4 regions of the Serratia sp. HNCC26DJ206 genome follow, and region 1 is predicted to be linked to each of the others. Evidence: predicted binding sites of a transcription regulator. Region 1 holds the regulator's gene; each other region holds the start of a gene.
The links. The regulator PurR, encoded in region 1, represses purine synthesis genes. The targets are predictions, from matches to a motif close to CANGCAAACGTTTGCNTG.

Region 1 (3,120 bases):
CGTGCGGCAACTGGAACAATGGCTGGCAGTGCCGCTGTTTGAACGCCGCCATCGCGATGTGGAACTGACGCCTGCCGGTGCGCTGTTTGTAAAAGAAGCGCGTACTGTTATCAAAAAAATGCTTGATACGCGTCGTCAATGCCAGCAGGTGGCCAATGGTTGGCGCGGGCAGCTAAAAATCGCGGTGGACATCATTGTTAAACCGCAGCGCAGTCGCCAACTGGTGCTGGATTTTTATCGCCACTTCCCCGATGTGGAACTGATGGTGCAACCGGAAGTGTTCAACGGCGTGTGGGACGCGCTGGTGGATGGCCGGGCCGAGATGGCGATCGGTGCCACGCGTGCGGTGCCGGTGGGCGGTGGTTTTGCCTTTCGCGATATGGGTTTTATGAACTGGTTGTGTGTCGTTAGCACGTCACATCCGCTGGCCAGTCTGACCGGTTTGCTGCGCAACGATCAACTGCGGCCATATCCTTCTCTATTGCTGGAGGATACGTCGCGCAACTTGCCCAAGCGAGTGACCTGGTCATTGGATAATCAGCGGCGGCTTACCGTCCCCGACTGGGTTTCCGCTGTAGATTGCCTGCGCAGCGGGTTGTGTGTTGGTATGGTACCCGCGCATCGCGTACTGCCATTGGTACAAAGCGGTGAACTGGTGGCATTGCAATTGCAGGAGCCGTTTCCCGCCAGTGCCTGCTGCCTGACCTGGCAGCAGAACGCACAATCACCGGCGATGGCCTGGCTACTGGAGTATCTAGGGGATAGTGAAACGCTCAACCAGGAGTGGTTGAGCGAAGAGACTAGCGGCGATAATCGATAAATGGGCCATCGGCCACGGAACGGCGTTCGATCAGTTTTGGATGCACTTCAATCACTTGGGATTCTTCACGCTTGCTGATAATGCGATCCAGCAGCATGGTGAAAGCCATTTCCCCCAGGCGCTCTTTCGGCTGGTGGATGGTGGTTAGCGCCGGGGTGAAATAGCGCGCGTTACGCACGTTATCGTAACCGATCACCGAAATATCCTGCGGGACGCGCAGACCCAGTTCGTCGGCGGCGCAGATCGCCCCCATTGCCATAATATCGCCTCCGCAAAATACCGCCGTAGGGCGGTGTTTCTGCGACAGGATCTGGTGCATGGCCTTGTAACCCGAATCGGGTTCAAAATCCCCTTGGACGATCCACTCTTCACGCACCTCAACGTTGGCCTCTTGCAGCGCCTTCAGGAAGCCCTGATGGCGGCCGCCGCCGGTGTTGCGTGATAACTGCCCTGGAATAGCACCGATATCACGGTGGCCACGTTCCAGCAGATAGCGGCCAGCCAGATAACCGCCTTCAAAGGCGTTATCGATAATGGTATCGGTAAAATCACCGCGTGCAGCACCCCAATCCATCACCACCATGGGGATATTGCGATAATCCTCCAGCATGCCCAGTAACTGGTCCGGGTATTCCGAGCACATTACCAGCAGGCCATCAACACGCTTTTGCGCCAGCATCGCCAGGTAGGCACGCTGTTTGTCGAGGTTATTGTGTGAGTTACAAAGGATCAGGGTATAGCCTTTGCTATAGCAGCTGTTCTCTACCGCCTCGATCACTTCAGCAAAGTAGGGCGCTTCACTTGAGGTCGCGAGCAAACCGATCGATTTGGTATGGTTAACCTTCAGGCTGCGTGCGACCGCGCTCGGGGAGTAGTGCAGTTCTTTGATCGCAGCCCGAACGGCCTCTTTTGTTTCTTCGGCGACGAAACGCGTTTTATTGATGACGTGCGAAACGGTGGTGGTGGACACGCCAGCGCGTTTGGCGACATCTTTAATCGTTGCCATGTAAAGAATGACTCCTGAACTCACATGTTATGCCATGTAAGTATGATGTTAATCGTTTGCCTGCATAGATCTCTCTCCAGAGAAGCGGAAGCTGAGTTTTTAGTGCTGAGTTCGTAAGCCGCTTAAACAGGAGGGGCATTTTGCCGGTACGCAGTTGTGAACTGCGGATTTTGTCCCAAATTGACGCAAAGTGGAAGATCTATTCGGCATTATAACTTGGGAAATGATAACAAGATTTTAGTCACGAACTGTGTGAAAATGATTTGACGCATTAATCGTGTGGATTTTATGCTTAGTGAAGCCAATCTGATAGGGAGTCGTTATGGATACCGATTTGAAGATGTCATTGATTACCACCGTTTGTGCTTTAGCAATGATTATTGTTTTCGGTTTTATCGCCGCATTGAACTGATTCATACCAAGAAATAATAAAGGCGCAGCATGCTGCGCCTTGCTATCAACCTCCAGCGATTACGCCAGATTCTTTTCCACGAACGCCCAGTTCACCAATGCCCAGAAGTTCTCCAGGTATTTCGGACGCGCATTGCGGTAGTCGATGTAATAGGCATGTTCCCACACGTCAACGGTCAGCAGCGGTTTGTCTTCACCGGTCAGCGGGGTTGCCGCATTTGAGGTGCTAACGATCGCCAGCGTACCATCCGCCTTTTTCACCAGCCAGGTCCAACCCGCGCCGAAGTTTTTCACGGCGGCATCGGTGAATTGCTCTTTAAAAGCAGCAAAAGAACCAAAGGATTTGGTGATCGCAGCGGCTACTGCGCCCGTTGGCTCGCCGCCACCCTGTGGTGACAGGCAATGCCAGTAGAAGGTGTGGTTCCACACCTGTGCTGCGTTATTGAACACGCCGCCGGTAGAAGTTTTGACAATCTCTTCCAGGGTTTTGCCTTCGAACTCGCTGCCTTTCACCAGGTTGTTCAGGTTAACCACGTAGGTGTTATGGTGCTTACCATAGTGGTATTCCAGGGTTTCTGCAGAAATGTGCGGTTCGAGAGCGTTTTTCTCATACGGTAATGCAGGTAATTCAAACGACATTGCTTTCTCCTTTTTATATACAGCACTATTATTCCGACAACCTCCAACCCGGTGGTTGAAGGAGGAAAACAGAATGGTTGTGTGTTTTTTATGGACAATAATCTTAGCAACTTTCCGGGTGAAAAAAAGGTTTAAAGCATGTTAAGCGGCTGATTGATTAAAGCATCGGCAGGAAAGGGCGGCTGAGGCTATGTCTCAGCCGCAATAAATCAACGGATAGTTTTTGGCGTGACAACACGGCGTG
Region 2 (3,120 bases), on a different contig from region 1:
GCTGATCGACGCGCCATTTTGCGTCCAGTGCCCGCTGTTGTGCACCCGCGGTGCCAGTTCGTTGATCAACAGGCGATCGCCGACGATAAAGCACTCCATCGCCATCACGCCAACGTAGTTCAATTCATTCAAAATAGCCGACAGCATCTGCTCTGCCTGCTGCTGCAACGCCGGGTTTGGCTGCGGCAGAACCACGCTGGTACGCAGAATACCCTCTTCATGCAGATTGTGGGTCAACGGGTAGAACACCGACTGGCCATCATGACCGCGCGCGCCCACTAAAGACACTTCGCCAGAGAAATTGATCCCTTGCTCAACAATACATCCGCCGTAGGCATCGGCCGGTAATTCGCTTTCCTGGCCCGGGCGTAAACGCCACTGCCCACGGCCGTCGTAACCGCCGACGCGGCGTTTGACGATCGCAAGTTCGCCCAAATTCGCGAACACCTGTGGCCATTGATCGCGGCTGGCCAGCAGTTGCCACGGGGCGGTGGCCAGATTAAGTTGATCGAGCAGCTGTTTTTGCGTCAGGCGATCGGCCAAGCGTGGGAAAATATCGCGGTTGACGAAGTTGCTGTGGGTGGCGAGTTCACGCGTTAGCGCAGTTTCCGGCCAGCGTTCTATCTCGGCGGTGATCACGCTGTTCTGATAGGGCACCGCTTCTGGCTCGGCGTCGATGCCCACCGGATAAACCGTAATCCCCAGAGGTTCGCCAGCCTGGCGCAGCATGCGCCCCAGTTGGCCGTTACCCAGTACGCAAACCGGCTTCATGCTTCCTCCCGCGGGTCTGGGTTATTCAGCACATCGTCAGTTTGCGCCTGACGCCAGGCAGCCAAGCGCTGTGCCAGCGCCGTGTCGTGCAGCGCCAGAATTTGTGCCGCCAACAGGCCAGCATTTGCCGCACCGGCTTTACCAATCGCCAGCGTGCCGACGGGAATACCGCGCGGCATCTGCACAATCGAATACAGGCTGTCGACACCGCTCAACGCGGCGCTTTGCACCGGAACACCCAGCACCGGAACCAGCGTTTTCGCTGCCAGCATGCCCGGCAGGTGCGCTGCACCACCGGCACCGGCGATGATCACGTCAAAACCGATCGCGCTTGCGTGTTCGGCAAAGCTGAACAGTTTATCTGGCGTGCGATGGGCGGAGACGACTTCGACATGGAACGGGACTTCGAGCATAGTCAGAACTTCGGCCGCAAACTGCATGGTGGCCCAGTCACTTTTTGATCCCATTACAATTGCGATTTTAACCTCAGCATTGGTGGCTGAAGCAGCGTTGGCTCCCATGTGGATATGGCTCCTGTCGTTGTACAGAGGTCGGCCCGGCAGGCCGGATGAGGGCGTAGAGCATATCATGAGTGTATGGCGAGGAAAACGGTTGCGTCGTTGGTTTTTGCTGCCAAAAGCGCTCTATTGTCAGAAAGGGAATGCGATCAGTTCAACGGCTTCTGGCGTCACTTTAATCATGGAACCTTCCACGTGCCAGGCCCCTAGCACTGCACGCTGGGCGTTGCCGGTACTCAGCATAAGCGGGTGGATCGCCGGGCGATGGGTGTGCCCGTGGATCAGCCAGTGCACGTTGCTGTGCAGCATCGCTTGCTCAACGGCCTGCGGGTTGACGTCCATGATCGCTTCAGATTTGTACTTATTGGTCTGTTGGCTGCGTGCACGCATTTTGGCGGCGATCTTCAAACGCCAGCGCAACGGCAGAGCCAAGAACAGTTTCTGGATCCAGGTGTTATGCACTTTACGGCGGAATTCTTGATAGGCCTGATCGTCGGTACACAAAGTATCGCCGTGCATGATCAGGATTCTGCGGCCATACAGATCGATCACCTGCTGTTCCGGCAGCAGGGTCATGCCGCTGGCCTGGGCAAAACGCTCGCCGAGCAGAAAATCGCGATTACCGTGAATAAAATAGCAGGGGGTGCCAGCCAATTGCAGCGCGTTTAACGCGGCGGCGATCTCAGCGTGCAACGGCTCAGGGTCGTCGTCACCAATCCAGGCTTCGAACAGATCGCCCAGAATGTATAACGCGTCGGCGTGAACGGCTTCACGCTGCAAAAAACGCAGAAAACCGGCAGTGATTGCCGGTTCCTGTGCGCATAAATGCAAGTCTGCGATAAACAGCGTGCTCATGCGGCGACGATTACTCGCTGATGGTGACGCTGGTGATCACTACATCTTCCACCGGCACGTCCTGGTGCATGCCGCTGCGGCCGGTTTTTACGCCTTTGATTTTGTCGACCACGTCCAGGCCTTCAGCCACTTCGGCGAACACGCAATAACCCCAACCCTGGGCATTTTCGGCACGGAAGTTCAGGAAGTCGTTATCAACCACGTTGATAAAGAACTGTGCGGTAGCAGAGTGTGGATCGTTAGTGCGCGCCATCGCCAAGGTGCCACGGGTGTTTTTCAGGCCGTTGTTGGCTTCGTTTTTGATGGTTGCTTTGGTGTCTTTCTGACGCATGCCAGCTTCAAAACCACCGCCCTGCACCATGAAACCATTAATCACCCGGTGGAAGATGGTGTTGTCGTAGAAACCTTCACGGCAGTAACTCAGGAAGTTTTCAACGGTGACCGGCGCTTGCTCAGCGAAAGTTTTGATAACGATGTCGCCGTGATTGGTGTGGAAAGTAACCATAGTTTAGTCCTAGCAATGAAGTGATGTGTCATATATACCCAAAATAATTCGAGTTGCTTGTAGGCGGCAACTGAACGAAGCCCCAGGAGCTTACTCAAGTAAGTGACTGGGGTGAGTGAAGGCAGTCAACACCCAAGCAACTTGAAGTATGACGGGTATAGAGACGTGAGCGATCAGACCGGCTTTATAACATATCTCAATTAATCAGTCAGCAGCTTGCCGCTTGCCCCGTGGGCGGAACTCTGATTTTCTGCCGCTGAAATCAGCAATCCTTGGGCTTAACCTTGCATTAGCTCAGCTTTTCGGGTTTCAATACGTTGATTAACCCGATCAACATTGCACACCACGGAATGCCCTGATGCTAAAGATCTTCAATACCCTGAGTCGTCAAAAAGAGGAATTCAAGCCTATTCATGCCGGTAAAGTGGGCATGTACGTGTGCGGGGTAACCATTTATGACCTGTGTCACAT
Region 3 (3,120 bases), on a different contig from region 1:
CATTAGTAGCATTTTCGTTCTAGATTAACCCGCCCGTGAATGGAACACTGCGTTCAGACACAGGACGACACCAAACTATCAACAATAGTTCCAAAAGAATTATTGACGGCAGTGGCAAGGTGTCCGAATAACACTAATGAGGGTAATAATGATGAAACGCAACATTCTTGCAGTAGTAATCCCAGCTCTGTTAGCAGCTGGTGCAGCAAACGCAGCAGAAATCTACAACAAAGACGGCAACAAGCTGGATTTGTATGGTAAAGCTGTTGGCCTGCACTATTTCTCTAGTAATGAAGGTGATGACGGTGACAAATCTTACGCGCGTCTTGGCTTCAAAGGTGAAACCCAGATCAATAGCGAACTGACCGGTTATGGCCAGTGGGAATACAACTTCTCAGCTAGCAACAGCGAAGGTAAAGATGCCCAAGATGGCAACAAAACCCGTCTGGGCTTTGCTGGTCTGAAATTTGCTGATTACGGTTCATTCGACTACGGCCGTAACTACGGCGTAGCGTATGACATTGGTGGTTGGACCGATATGCTGCCTGAGCAAGGTGGCGATACCTACACCTTCACTGATAACTTCATGAACGCACGTGCTACAGGTGTAGCGACCTATCGTAACAAGAACTTCTTCGGTACGGTTGATGGTTGGGACTTCGCGCTGCAGTATCAGGGTAAAAATGATCGCGAAGGCGAACTCAAAAGAGCTAACGGCGATGGCGTAGGCGTTTCTACCACCTATGCAATCATGGATACCGGCGTCAGCGTTGGTGCAGCCTACACTTCTTCTAACCGTACTCTTAAGCAGAAAGATGCAGCTCTGTCTAATGCTGGTGGCGACAAAGCTGAAATTTGGGTTCTGGGTGCCAAGTACGACGCGAACAACGTCTACTTTGCGACCATGTATTCTGAAACTCACAACATGACCCCATACGGCAGCGGTAAATTCGCTAACAAAGCCCGTAACTATGAAGTGGTTGCACAATACCAGTTCGATTTCGGTCTGCGTCCTTCTATCGCTTACCTGCAGTCTAAAGGCAAAGACCTGAACACCTCATACGGCAACAACAAAGACCTGGTTAAGTATGTTGATGTCGGTGCTACTTACTACTTCAACAAAAACATGTCTACCTATGTTGATTACAAAATCAACCTGCTGAATGAAAACGACTCAGGGTTCTACAACGCTAACGGCATTGCTACCGACAACATCGTAGCTACCGGTCTGGTTTACCAGTTCTAAGTTGTTGCGCTTAATGGCAGTCTCTTGCCAGATGAGTTAAAAACAGGGCTTCGGCCCTGTTTTTGTTTACGTTGTCCTGCCGCTTTTTATCCTGTTAATGCTCCCTTCTCCGTCATTTTTTGTGCTGAATCTGCCGCCATCACAAGATCGATGTGTTTTTCTCGCAAACGGTTGGCAAAGCCGATAACTGGCGCTACCCTGATGCTTCTGTCTGCTTAACTCTAGGCCATGGAAGCAATCTGACATGTTTGAAAAAATCACCGCTGCACCTGCCGACCCGATTCTGGGTCTGACCGATATTTTCCGCGCGGACGCCCGTCCGAACAAAATCAACTTAGGGATTGGCGTCTATAAAGACGAAACCGGTAAAACACCGGTACTGGCCAGCGTGAAGAAAGCTGAACAATACCTGCTGGAAAATGAAATCACCAAAAACTACTTGGGTATCGAAGGTATCCCTGAGTTTGCCAGCTGTACACAAGAGTTATTATTCGGCAAACAAAGCCCGATCATTGCCAGCAAGCGTGCGCGCACCGCGCAAACACCAGGTGGTACCGGTGCCCTGCGTGTCGCAGCAGATTTTATTGCCAACCAAACCAACGCCAAACGTATCTGGATCAGCAACCCAACTTGGCCTAACCATAAAAATGTGTTCGGCGCTGTTGGCTTGGAAGTATTGGAATATGACTATTATGACGCCGCCAACCACGCGCTGGACTTTGATGGCCTGCTCAATAGCCTGAAACGTGCAGAGGCTGGTGATGTGGTGCTGTTCCACGGTTGCTGCCATAACCCAACCGGCATCGATCCAACCGAAGCGCAATGGGCACAGCTGGCGGAACTTTCCGTCGCCAACGGTTGGTTGCCGCTGTTCGACTTCGCCTACCAAGGTTTTGCCAAAGGTCTGGAAGAAGACGCGCAGGGTCTGCGTATTTTTGCGGCCAAGCATAAGGAACTGATTGTTGCCAGTTCTTACTCGAAGAACTTCGGTCTTTACAACGAACGTGTTGGTGCCTGTACCGTAGTCGCAGCCGACGCTGAAACTGCCGAGCGCGCATTCAGTCAGGTTAAAGCAGCGATCCGCGCTAACTACTCCAACCCACCGTCACACGGCGCAGCCGTGGTTGCCACTATTTTGGGTAACGAAGCATTGCGTGCCACTTGGGAACAGGAACTGACCGACATGCGCCAGCGCATTCACCGTATGCGTCAGCTGTTCGTGAATACCCTGCAAGAGAAAGGCGCGAAGCAAGACTTCAGCTTTATCATCAACCAAAATGGCATGTTCTCTTTCAGTGGATTAACCAAAGAGCAGGTTCTGCGCTTGCGTGATGAGTTCGGTGTTTATGCCGTTAACTCTGGCCGCGTTAACGTTGCGGGCATGACGCCAGACAATATGGCACCGCTGTGCGAAGCCATTGTCGCCGTACTTTAAGCTGAAAAATCAGCATTAAAAAGGGGCGTACTGCGCCCCTTTGCTATTATATTGCTGCCGGGAATACCCGCTTACCAGACAGCAGGCTCTTCGCGCAGGAAAGGATTGGTTTGGCGCTCTTGCCCAAAGGTGGACATCGGCCCATGCCCGGGAATAAACGCGATATCATCACCCTGCGGCAATAGCTTGGTGCGAATCGAGTTAATCAGCGTCTGATGGTCACCACGCGGGAAATCACTTCGACCTACGCCACCGCTAAACAATACGTCGCCCACCAGTGCCAGACGCGCCTTGCCGTTAATAAAAACGACATGACCCGGTGTATGTCCGGGGCAATGCAGAACATCCAGCGATAATTCCCCCACCTGCACAGTATCCCCTTCCTCCAACCATTGCGTCGGCGTAAAGGCTGCGCATTCTGCCAAGCCGAACATGCGGC
Region 4 (3,120 bases), on a different contig from region 1:
CCAGCCGCCGCCACAGTTTGAGCGGCAGCCACAGCAGTAATCTTGCAAGGCGGGTGATCCCGCCTTTCTTTTTGCCTTTCAGGCCAGTAGAGTGAAAATCCTAAAAAATCGATGATTGGATCCTACCTTGATGCCTGCCTTATCCGTATCCCATAAAGCAACTCTGTTTGGCCTGCTGGCGATTGTGTTGTGGAGCAGCGTGGTCGGCCTGATCCGCAGCGTCAGCGAAGGCTTGGGGCCGGTAGGCGGTGCGGCGATGATCTACAGTGTGAGCACGTTGTTTTTGCTGATCGTGATGGGTATCCCGAAGCTGCGTGATTTCCCTCGTTCTTACCTGATTATTGGCAGCCTGCTGTTTGTGGCCTACGAGATTTGTCTTTCTCTGTCCCTGGGTTATGCCAGTAACCGCATGCAGGCGATTGAAGTGGGGATGATCAACTATCTGTGGCCCTGTTTTACCGTGTTGATGGCGATCCTGTTCAATGGCCAGAAGGCTACATGGTGGGTGATCCCTGGGCTGCTGCTGTCGCTGTTTGGCATCGGTTGGATCATGAGCGGCGATGGGGGATGGTCCCCGGCGCAAATGCTGGTCAATGTGCGCACTAATCCCCTGAGCTATGGGCTGGCGTTCAGCGGTGCGGTGATCTGGGCGGTCTATTGCAACGTCACCAAGAGGCTCGCCCAGGGCAAAAACGCGGTGGTGCTGTTTATTACGCTGACCGCGCTGGCCCTGTGGCTGCAATATCCGTTCAGTAATGAAAGCGGCATGCATTTCAGCCTGCCGGTTAGCGTGGCATTGCTGTCTGCCGGGATCGCCATGGGGGCTGGCTATGCGGCATGGAATGTCGGGATCTTGCATGGCAACATGACCTTGCTGGCCACGGTTTCTTATTTTACGCCGGTGCTGTCGGCGGTATTTGCCGCCGTGGTTCTCAGCACGTCGCTGACCATTAACTTCTGGCAGGGAGTGGCCATGGTCACTGCCGGTTCGTTGATTTGCTGGCGGGCCACGCGCGCAGGTTAACCTTGGTGATTCGCGAAGTGATGGATTTAAGCTAATCTCAAATTAACTGTTCTGCCTGAAGGAACGTGAAAAATGAGAAATGATATTCAGTTTATTCAGCAACCTGCGCTTGACGGGCATAGCTTCAGTACCGGCGACATTGTGCGCTTGACCACCGCTAACTTACTGCACGAATATCAATTGGATGTGGTTATTCTGCGCCGTGACGATAAGCTGATTTATGGTTCCGTAGTGGTTGCGGCACCCAAGACCGACATTCCGGTCGCCCGTTGGGAAATTGCCCGGGGGGATGAAGTGGTATTCCGCCAGGAGAATATTGCCAAGGCGCTTCCCGGAGTGCGCTAGTTCACCGTTTTGCACAGTGCCACCCCTCGAGTTAAAGCCGACACTCATAGTCGGCTTTTTTACGCCATTATTCTGAATCCGGCTAATCCCACGGGCCGTAGATAAAGGGTACAGATTCCGTGCTAAAACCCTTTTTTAATGATGGGTATCACATTGAATATGAATGTAAATGAAAAATAATTCAAAAAATGAGAACGCAATCGATTACCTCATCGTAAAATGTCTCACTGGATCACAGATTCTTGCACCCGCTGGTTTCTATAATGCGCGCGTCGGATTAACCGTTCGTTACACCAGACTCATCGTCATCTTTCTAACGGGCCGCCAATGGCCCTTTAAGCATGTGGTAATAAAATGAAAAAAATCGCTCTCGCAGCAGGTGTGCTTCTCACTGCGTCTTACAGCACATCATCAATGGCGGATAGCAAAGATAGCCAGTTCGTTTCAGATTGGTGGCACCAGAGTGTCAATGTGGTAGGTAGCTACCACACCCGCTTCGGGCCACAACTGAACAATGACGTGTATCTGGAGTACGAAGCCTACACCAAGAAGGATTGGCTGGATTTTTATGGCTACGTGGATGTGCCGAAATTCTTTGGTACGGGCAATACGCCAAACCGGGGTATTTGGGATAACGGCTCACCGCTGTTTATGGAGATCGAACCGCGTTTCTCGATCGACAAACTGACCGGTGCCGATCTGAGCTTTGGGCCATTTAAAGAGTGGTATTTCGCCAACAACTATATCTACGACATGGGTCGCAACAACGCATCGCGCCAGAGCACTTGGTATATGGGGCTAGGGACTGACATCGACACGGGTTTGCCAATCAGCCTGTCGATGAACATTTATGCCAAATATCAGTGGCAGAACTACGGTGCGGCGAATGAAGACAGTTGGGATGGCTACCGTTTCAAAGTGAAATACTTTGTGCCGTTGACTCAGATGTGGGGCGGCAACCTGAACTATATTGGTTTCACTAACTTTGATTTTGGTTCCGATCTAGGTAAGAACGATTTCACCGTTAATGGCCGCCAAGCTCGCACCAGCAATTCCATTGCTTCCAGCCATGTGTTGGCGCTGAACTACGATCACTGGCACTACTCGTTCGTTGCCCGTTACTTCCATAACGGTGGTCAATGGCAGGATGGGGTTGATATCGGTACACCGCAAGGCCCAATCAAGTCTACCGGTTGGGGTTATTACGCGGTTGTCGGTTATAACTTCTGATTTTCCGTGGTATCTAATAGCAAAAAACCCCGTTCAAACGGGGTTTTTTTGTCTCCGTTACAATGTTGACTCAACCGGGCAAATGCTTAACCGGTATGACCAATTTCCCTTTGACGACATAACATTCGTTATTTATCCATTTGAGAATTTGCTCACGGCTCACACCTTCATACCGGGCATAGCGATAGAGATCGCCATTGAAGTATTGCGTGATGTATTCCATAAGGGTCATTTGCATAGCTGTAACTCCTGAACGCCCACCCGTTGCCAGCCTGGCCACCGCGGGAGGTTAAGGTTTGTGAGTACTGAAATTTAGTTTATCACTAATAAAAGCTCAAGAAAGAGCACGAAAAATAACAGTAACCTACAAAAAGAAATCCCGCACGGGAAGGCGGGAAATAATAAGTATCACCACTTTCTGATGACATTAAATAGTATTTTGAGGTGCAACGAAAAAGAGCACACTAACTCTTTTTTGTGACCCACACAAATTACTGGATGGCCTATTTTGTCGCAAGAAA

Region 2: the regulator PurR is predicted to act here: its motif matches at 1,373-1,390, upstream of purE (5-(carboxyamino)imidazole ribonucleotide mutase).
Region 3: the regulator PurR is predicted to act here: its motif matches at 1,407-1,424, upstream of AC2A1E_RS07740 (amino acid aminotransferase).
Region 4: the regulator PurR is predicted to act here: its motif matches at 1,563-1,580, upstream of AC2A1E_RS16745 (nucleoside-specific channel-forming protein Tsx).

The regions. Positions count from the first base shown of each region.
Region 1 is NZ_JBXUGP010000028.1:61,837-64,956, forward strand. Features, by position in the region: gene punR (DNA-binding transcriptional activator PunR) at 1-820, shown strand, start outside; gene purR (HTH-type transcriptional repressor PurR) at 801-1,826, opposite strand; gene cydH (cytochrome bd-I oxidase subunit CydH) at 2,149-2,238, shown strand; gene sodB (superoxide dismutase [Fe]) at 2,298-2,876, opposite strand; gene AC2A1E_RS18500 (C40 family peptidase) at 3,086-3,120, opposite strand, start outside.
Region 2 is NZ_JBXUGP010000014.1:11,519-14,638, reverse strand. Features, by position in the region: gene purK (5-(carboxyamino)imidazole ribonucleotide synthase) at 1-771, opposite strand, end outside; gene purE (5-(carboxyamino)imidazole ribonucleotide mutase) at 768-1,292, opposite strand; gene AC2A1E_RS10980 (UDP-2,3-diacylglucosamine diphosphatase) at 1,422-2,144, opposite strand; gene ppiB (peptidylprolyl isomerase B) at 2,155-2,649, opposite strand; gene cysS (cysteine--tRNA ligase) at 3,008-3,120, shown strand, end outside.
Region 3 is NZ_JBXUGP010000009.1:28,760-31,879, forward strand. Features, by position in the region: gene ompC (porin OmpC) at 149-1,246, shown strand; gene AC2A1E_RS07740 (amino acid aminotransferase) at 1,491-2,681, shown strand; gene AC2A1E_RS07745 (MBL fold metallo-hydrolase) at 2,753-3,120, opposite strand, start outside.
Region 4 is NZ_JBXUGP010000024.1:62,678-65,797, forward strand. Features, by position in the region: gene AC2A1E_RS16730 (APC family permease) at 1-40, shown strand, start outside; gene yddG (aromatic amino acid DMT transporter YddG) at 131-1,024, shown strand; gene AC2A1E_RS16740 (hypothetical protein) at 1,097-1,369, shown strand; gene AC2A1E_RS16745 (nucleoside-specific channel-forming protein Tsx) at 1,724-2,599, shown strand; gene AC2A1E_RS16750 (hypothetical protein) at 2,670-2,837, opposite strand.